DNA from 2 places in the Pseudomonas sp. 3-2 genome. Region 2 is predicted to be linked to the other one. Evidence: riboswitches for the same ligand, from Rfam matches in the RefSeq annotation. Region 2 holds a riboswitch; the other holds the start of a gene.
What was found. Region 2 has a riboswitch for cobalamin ahead of cobW (cobalamin biosynthesis protein CobW). Riboswitches for the same ligand answer to the same signal wherever they lie in the genome.
Positions count from the first base shown of each region.

Region 1: it holds a riboswitch for cobalamin, as region 2 does, so the genes downstream of both, cobO (cob(I)yrinic acid a,c-diamide adenosyltransferase) here and cobW (cobalamin biosynthesis protein CobW) in region 2, are expected to answer to the same signal.

Region 1 is NZ_CP081200.1:1,898,456-1,902,169, reverse strand. Features, by position in the region: gene K3819_RS08740 (cobyrinate a,c-diamide synthase) at 1-1,157, opposite strand, end outside; gene cobO (cob(I)yrinic acid a,c-diamide adenosyltransferase) at 1,154-1,765, opposite strand; cobalamin riboswitch at 1,846-2,072, opposite strand; gene K3819_RS08730 (hypothetical protein) at 2,239-2,823, shown strand; gene K3819_RS08725 (sorbosone dehydrogenase family protein) at 2,889-3,714, shown strand, end outside.
Region 2 is NZ_CP081200.1:3,613,301-3,617,014, reverse strand. Features, by position in the region: one part of gene K3819_RS16245 (IS3 family transposase) at 1-352, opposite strand, end outside; one part of gene K3819_RS16245 (IS3 family transposase) at 352-802, opposite strand; cobalamin riboswitch at 1,492-1,702, shown strand; gene cobW (cobalamin biosynthesis protein CobW) at 1,801-2,874, shown strand; gene cobN (cobaltochelatase subunit CobN) at 2,878-3,714, shown strand, end outside.

The sequences.
Region 1 (3,714 bases), 1.7 Mb from region 2:
GTCAGTTCGGTGGTGGTCAGGGAATGGTGATAGGTGTGGCCGCGCAACAGGCCTTCCGGCAGGTCGACCTCTTGCAAGGCCAGCGCAGCGAGGCGCTTTTGCATCACGGCGTCGCCACTCAGCAGGCCGACCAAATCAGCACGGGTGCCTTCGACATCGGTCAGGGAGTCGAGCAGATAAAGCATGCCGCCACACTCGGCGAGCAGCGGTTTGCCGGCGGCGTGGTGAGCGCGGATCGCTTTGAGCATGTCAGTGTTCTGCGACAAGGCAACGTGGTGCAATTCCGGATAACCGCCGGGCAGGTACAAACTGTCGGCTTCAGGCAATTGCGCATCGCGGATCGGCGAGAAGAAACTCAGCTCCGCCCCCATCGCCCGCAACAGATCGAGACTGGCGCCGTAGGTGAAGGCAAAGGCTTCGTCGCGAGCGACGGCAATTCGCACGCCTTCGAGCAGCTTTTCGGTCTCAACGATTGCTGGCGCGGCGAATTCCACGGCCGGTGGCAGCGCTACCTCGCAAGTGCCAGCCAGCGCTTGGGCGGCGGCGTCGAGGCGCACGTCGAGGTCATTCAGTTCGCTGGCCTGCACCAGGCCGAGATGGCGGCTCGGCAGTTCGATCCCGGTTTCCCGGGACAACGCGCCGTACCAGCGCAGACCTTCGGTGAGGCTACCTTCAAGCAACTGCGCATGGCGCACGGTGCCGACGCGGTTGGCCAGCACGCCGGCGAACGGCAAATCCGGCTGATAGCGCGCCAGGCCCAGGGCCAGTGCACCGAAGGTCTGAGCCATGGCCGTGCCATCGATCACGCCGAGCACCGGTACGCCGAAATGCCGCGCCAGATCGGCGCTCGACGGCGTGCCATCGAACAGGCCCATCACGCCTTCGATCAGGATCAGATCGGCTTCGGCGGCGGCTTCCCACAACAGACGTCGACTTTCCTGCTCGCCGACCATCCACATGTCCAGTTGATAGACCGGCGCACCGCTGGCGCGCTCGAGGATCATCGGGTCGAGAAAGTCCGGGCCGCACTTGAATACGCGGACCTTGCGCCCCTGATTGCGATGCAGACGGGCCAGCGCGGCGGTGACGGTGGTCTTGCCCTGACCGGAGGCCGGCGCGGCGATCAGTACCGCCGGGCAGTGACGTGGTTGATTCAAAGTTCGACGCCTTTCTGCGCTTTGATGCCGGCCTGAAAGGCGTGCTTGATCATGCCCATTTCGGTGACGGTGTCGCCCATCTCGATCATTTCCGGCTTGGCGGCGCGGCCAGTGACGATCACGTGTTGCATCGGCGGACGGGCCTGCAGATCGCTGAGCACCTGATCCAGATCGAGGTAACCGTGCTTGAGGGCAATGTTCAGTTCATCGAGCACCACCAGACCGATCGACGGATCGCGCAGCAGCTCGCGGGAGACTTCCCAGGCCGCTTCGGCGGCGGCGATGTCGCGCTGACGGTCCTGGGTTTCCCAGGTGAAGCCCTCGCCCATCACATGAAAGCGCACCTGCTCGGGGAAGCGACGGAAGAACAGTTCTTCGCCAGTGCTGTTGCGGCCCTTGATGAACTGCACCACGCCGCACTGCATGCCGTGGCCCATGGCGCGGGCGAGCATGCCGAATGCCGAGCTGCTTTTGCCTTTGCCGTTGCCGGTCAGCACCAGCACCAGGCCGCATTCGTCTGGCGAATTGGCGATGCGTTCGTCGATCACGGCTTTTTTGCGCTGCATGCGCGCCAGGTGGCGCTCGTCGCGCTCGGGGGAATCAGTCATGGGGGAGCTCTCCGTTGAGGCTGGATAACGGCGGGCAGGCACAAGAATAGACGGCAACAAGCCTGGCATCGCCCACCGTGATGCCGCTGGATGGATCAGGCCGGTCTCCGGGCTCATGAGCGGCTGGTGCCTGGCTGCGCGCCTTCCCGCTTTTACGCAGTGGCATCAGACGCAGCTTTTACTCATTTACCGTTGCGGGGGCAGCGCCGGGATCGTGAGGGTTCATCGCTTGAAGACCCGCCTCACCGGCTTCCCTGTTTCACTCTGTCGACATGCGCCACAGAGCACCTGAAACAAGCCGCGAAGGTTAGAGGGTTGGGGGTGGAGCGTCAATTGAAGAGGGGCTTGTGCGGCGAATAACTGCCATCGATCAATTAACTGACGCCAATCTTGTGCCACACTGGCATGAGTGATATCAAAGAGCCATGCTCTTTGACTGCAGAGAGCCCATCACAATAACAAGGGAGAACCCCATGCAAGGCATGATCATCAGCAATCCGCGGCTGGAATTCCTGCGCCCGGTGCTGGAACGCTGGTTTGACTGTATCGACCGCTACAACGCCGTGCGCGGCGACAATGACACGCCCTACTGGCACGACGAAAAAGCCAACCTCGGTCTGCTGTCGGCCGCCGCGTGGATGGCTGAACTGGTCACCCTGCGCGACACTGCCACCCGCAAACAGAACGAAGAAGGCGAGCGCAACGCCCGCGCCGATTTGTTTATTGCTGGCGCCGAGGATCGCGCCTTCATTCAGGCGACCCAACGCTGGCCGCGCGTCACCAGCCTGAATCTGACCCAGGCCCTGGCGGATATCACCAGCGACGCCAAGCGCATCAGCTACGCCAGCGACCTGAAACTCGGCTGCCTGTTCGTCGCCCCGCAAAAAGCCCAACACAGCGCCAGCCCGGAAGAATTGCAGGACATGGTCGACGACCTGCAAAAGGAACACACCTGCGCCGTCGCCTGGTATTTCCCCTACGCCTACCGCAAATTGCGCAGCGAAGCCGGCAACTATCACCCCGGCATTGCCGTGCTGTTCAAGGAGGCCCGCGGCTGAGGGTTGAACCATCGGGCTTGTGCGCTTCTCTATGTTTAGGAATGCATTCATAGGGAAGATCAGCAATGCGCAAGCCCCAGCTCGTTTTCGTCATCATGATCGCCGGAGGGCTCGCCGCCTGTGGTGAATCCTCCAGCCTGCAAGTTACCGACGGCACCGGTCCGTCACCGAAACTGCCCGAACCGAACAAGACCCTGATCCCGACGGTGAACATCGCCCCGGCCATCGGCTGGCCGGCCGGCGCCAAACCGATGGCAGCGACAGGTACGCAGGTGGCGGCGTTTGCCGAAAATCTCGATCACCCACGCTGGCTCTACGTGCTGCCCAATGGCGATGTGCTGGTGGCGGAAACCAACGCCCCACCCAAACCCGACGACGGCAAGGGCATTCGCGGCTGGGTGATGAAGAAAGTCATGGGCCGTGCCGGCGCCGGCGTGCCCAGTCCGAACCGCATCACACTGTTGCGCGATGCCGATCATGATGGCGTGGCCGAAACCCGCACGGTGTTCCTGCAAAACCTCAATTCGCCGTTCGGCATGACCCTGGTCGGCAACGATCTTTACGTCGCCGATACCGATCGCCTGCTGCGCTTTAACTACGAGCCCGGCGCGACCGAAATCAAGAGCCAGCCGATCAAGGTCGTGGATTTGCCGGGCGGCACGCTCAACCATCACTGGACCAAGAACGTCATCGCCAGCAAGGACGGCAGCAAGCTGTACGTCACCGTCGGTTCGAACAGCAACGTCGGCGAAAACGGCCTCGATCAGGAAGAAGGCCGCGCGGCGATCTGGGAAGTGGATCGCGCCACCGGCAACCACCGGATCTTCGCCTCGGGCATCCGCAACCCCAACGGCCTGGCATGGGAACCGCAAAGCGGTGCGCTGTGGACCG
Region 2 (3,714 bases):
GTCGATTCCGAAGCCAGATAGATGCCTTCATCGGCCAGTTTGGGGACGATCTGGTGCGGAGTAAGGCTGGCGTAGCCAGCCTGATTGGCAGCATCAAGTACCGCTTGGCATTCCGACTCACTGAGCTTGTTAGCCGGAGCTGCCCGTTTAGCCAGCAGTCGCCCATCACAGTCAGCATATCGCCAGCGCTGGACTGTACGCAGGCTCAACCCCAACTCATTGCAGGCTCGATATCGACGAGCGCCGCTCTGCACTGCGTCTGCAATCAACTTCATGGCTTGCGTACGATCAGCGGCGTTAATCAGTCTTCCTTGTCCTTGCCCCAGATCGCATTGGCTTTTTTTCTGAGCTCCAGCAAGGCCACCGCCTCCGCACGTCCGGCATCTGACTGGATCAATTGACGCTCGAGTATTTTGATACGCCGTTGCTCGGCCGTTTTAGAGGTTCGAGAGTTGAGATCAACGACCGGATTGGCGTTTTGACAGGCCAGTCTCCACTGCTGAATTTGCTCAGGGTAAATGCCCTTTATTCGGCAATACTGAGAAATTTCCACCTCGCTCAACGGCGCGGTTTCCATAACAGCATTGAATTTATCGGCGCTAGACCATTGGTCACTGGTTTTGCCGTTTCCTGGAACGATCAAGCCTTTGTCTCTGGCCATTTGTCTCCAGTTTCGCAGCGACTGTGGCGTGAGATTGAGTGCAACGGCAAGTTCTGCCACTGACCGATTAAAGGGCGGCATCATTTGCAAAACGACCCAGTCTTTGAAGTCGCTGTCGTAGCGCTTGCCTAAATTGGACATTGTTATGCACCTTCACCCTCTTGAATGAACGAGTCAATCAACAAGGGCGACAGGTAGCCTGACACAGAGGGCGTTTGCCAAAAGTAACCAAAAGGTCTCTAACCCTGACGTACGGCCCCTCGCTTAGGCTCGGGGTTCCTTCGCTCCGGGATTGATCCGGGGGCATCGCCTACGGTTTGCTTCGCTGCACCTCCTCTCGATGCATGCGGCTGCGCCGCACGGTCGCTGCGCTCCCACCCCCGGATCAATCCCTCCACTCAGCCTGCCGACGGGCCCTGCGATCAAAAGCGGTACTCGAGCTAACGCTCATCGTGGTGAGTGGTGAGGAGCGGGGGCTCTTGATCTGGCTTCTGCTCTGGCTCTGGCTTTTGATCTTTAGCCCCTTCGGCAGGCCGAGCGGAGGTGTCCATCAGGGGGTAGGCGCGCAGCGCCGTGCGGCGAAGCCGCATACATCGAGAGGAGGTGCAGCGAAGCAAACCGTAGGCGATGCCCCCTGATGGACACCGTAGCGAGGGAACACTGAGCCTAAGCGAAGTGCCGTACGCCGGGGCAAAAGCCTTTTGCTTACTTTTCGGCGTTTGGAAAAGTGAGTCGCTGTAAGAGCGAAACCATAAGAAGCCGTTACCGCAGCAACGGATATACACACAAAACCAAAAGGCCACGCCCATTGACCCATCACGAACCCATGCGTAGCCTTGCGCTTTCGAGGTTCTTCGGCCCACGCCGAAGCTAAGAAGGGAACGCGGTCCAAGCCGCGGCTGCCCCCGCAACTGTGAACGGTGCTGTTCGCTGCCACGCCACTGCCAACTCCATCCAGAGCCAGCGGGAAGGCGCAGCGAATACCGGGCCAAGGCCCGAACACCGTCAGCCAGGAGACCTGCCTCGTCACAGATTCTCACTTTCAACCGGGCGGGGTGATCCGGTGGCGAACTCTCCAGGCACGCACCCGCGTTGCCGGTCTCGTCCCGTATGCCCGCCACCTTGCCAAAGGGCATCCGATGAAAACACTGGCCAAACTCCCCGTCACCATCGTCACCGGCTTCCTCGGCTCGGGCAAAACCACCTTGCTGCGGCACATGCTCGACAACGCCCAGGGCCGCCGTATCGCGGTGATCGTCAACGAGTTCGGCGAGCTGGGCATCGACGGTGAAATCCTCAAACAATGCACCATCGGCTGCACCGAAGAAGAAGCCACCGGCCGCGTCTACGAACTGGCCAACGGCTGCCTGTGCTGCACGGTGCAGGAAGAATTCTTCCCGGTGATGCGCGAACTGGTGGCCCGTCGCGGCGACCTCGACCACATCCTGATCGAAACCTCGGGCCTGGCCCTGCCAAAACCGCTGGTACAAGCCTTCCAATGGCCGGAAATCCGCAGCGCCTGCACCGTTGACGCGGTGATCACCGTGGTCGACAGCCCGGCCGTGGCCGCTGGCACCTTCGCCGCGTTCCCGGATCAGGTCGATGCCCAGCGCAAACTCGATCCGAACCTGGACCACGAATCGCCGCTGCACGAACTGTTCGCCGACCAACTGGCCAGCGCCGACCTGGTGATCCTCAACAAGGCCGACCAGACCAGCCCTGAAGACCTCGCGCGCGTCCGTCTGGAAGTCGCCGAAGAACTGCCGCCAGCGGTAAAAATCATCGAAGCCAGCAACGGTCGTCTGCCGTTGGACGTGCTGATTGGTCTGGGCGCCGGTTCCGAAGAACACATCGACAGCCGCCACAGCCATCACGATCACCACCACGGTGAAGGCGATGACGATCACGATGACCACGATCACGACGCCTTCGACTCGATCTCCATCGAACTGCCGCAAGCCGACGAGAGCCTGTTGCTCGACGCGCTGACGCAACTGGTGGTTCAACACGGCATCCTGCGGGTCAAAGGTTTCGCGGCGATCCCGAACAAGCCGATGCGCCTGCTGATCCAGGGCGTGGGCACGCGTTTCGACAAACACTTCGACCGTCAATGGGGCGCCGATGAGGCACGCGTGACGCGTCTGGTGTTGATCGGTCAGGAACTGGATGCCGCTCAACTCGAAGCGCAACTGCGCGCCGCGCTCAGCGTTTAAGCCATGCACCTGCTCAGGACCCAGCCCGGCGGTTTCGTGTCGGACGACAACATTGCCGACCTCGGACAAACCCCCGCCGAGCTGGTGATCCTGTGCAGCGGCGATTCCAGCCTCGCGCTGCTCGCCGAAGCCGCGCAGCAACTGCCCGAGGATTACCCGAGCGTGCGCCTGGCCAACCCGATGCAGGTGCAGAACCATGCGTCGGTCGACCTCTACGTCGATGAGGTGCTGCGCCACGCCAAGGTGATTCTGATCTCGCTGCACGGCGGCATCGCTTATTGGCGTTATGGCGTCGAGCGGCTGGTCGAGTTGTCCGAACGTGGCGTGCAGTTGATTCTGGTGCCGGGCGATGACCGTCCCGACCCGGAGCTCAGCGACTTGAGTACCGTGGGCGCAGAGGATCGCGACCGGCTCTGGCAGTTTCTGCGTCAGGGCGGCATGGACAATGCGCTGGACTTTTTCCGTTGCCTGGCCAGTCGCTGGCTGGCGCGGGATTACGTGTGGGGCGAGCCGCAAACGCTGCCGCGCACGGCGATTTATCACCCGAACAAAAACACCGCCACACTGAGTGACTGGCAAGCCGATTGGCTGCCCGGTCAACCGGTGTCGGCGGTGTTGTTTTATCGCTCGCATTTGCAAGCGGCCAACACGGCGTTTATCGACGTGTTCTGCCAACGGCTTCAGGCGGCCGGACTCAATCCGCTGCCGATCGCCGTGGCCAGTTTGAAAGAGCCTGGCTGCCTGTCGGTGGTCGAGGACTGGCTGGATGAAGTCGAGGCCTCGGTGATTCTGAACACCACCGGTTTCGCCCAGTCCAGTCCGGAAGCGCCGCATCTGCGG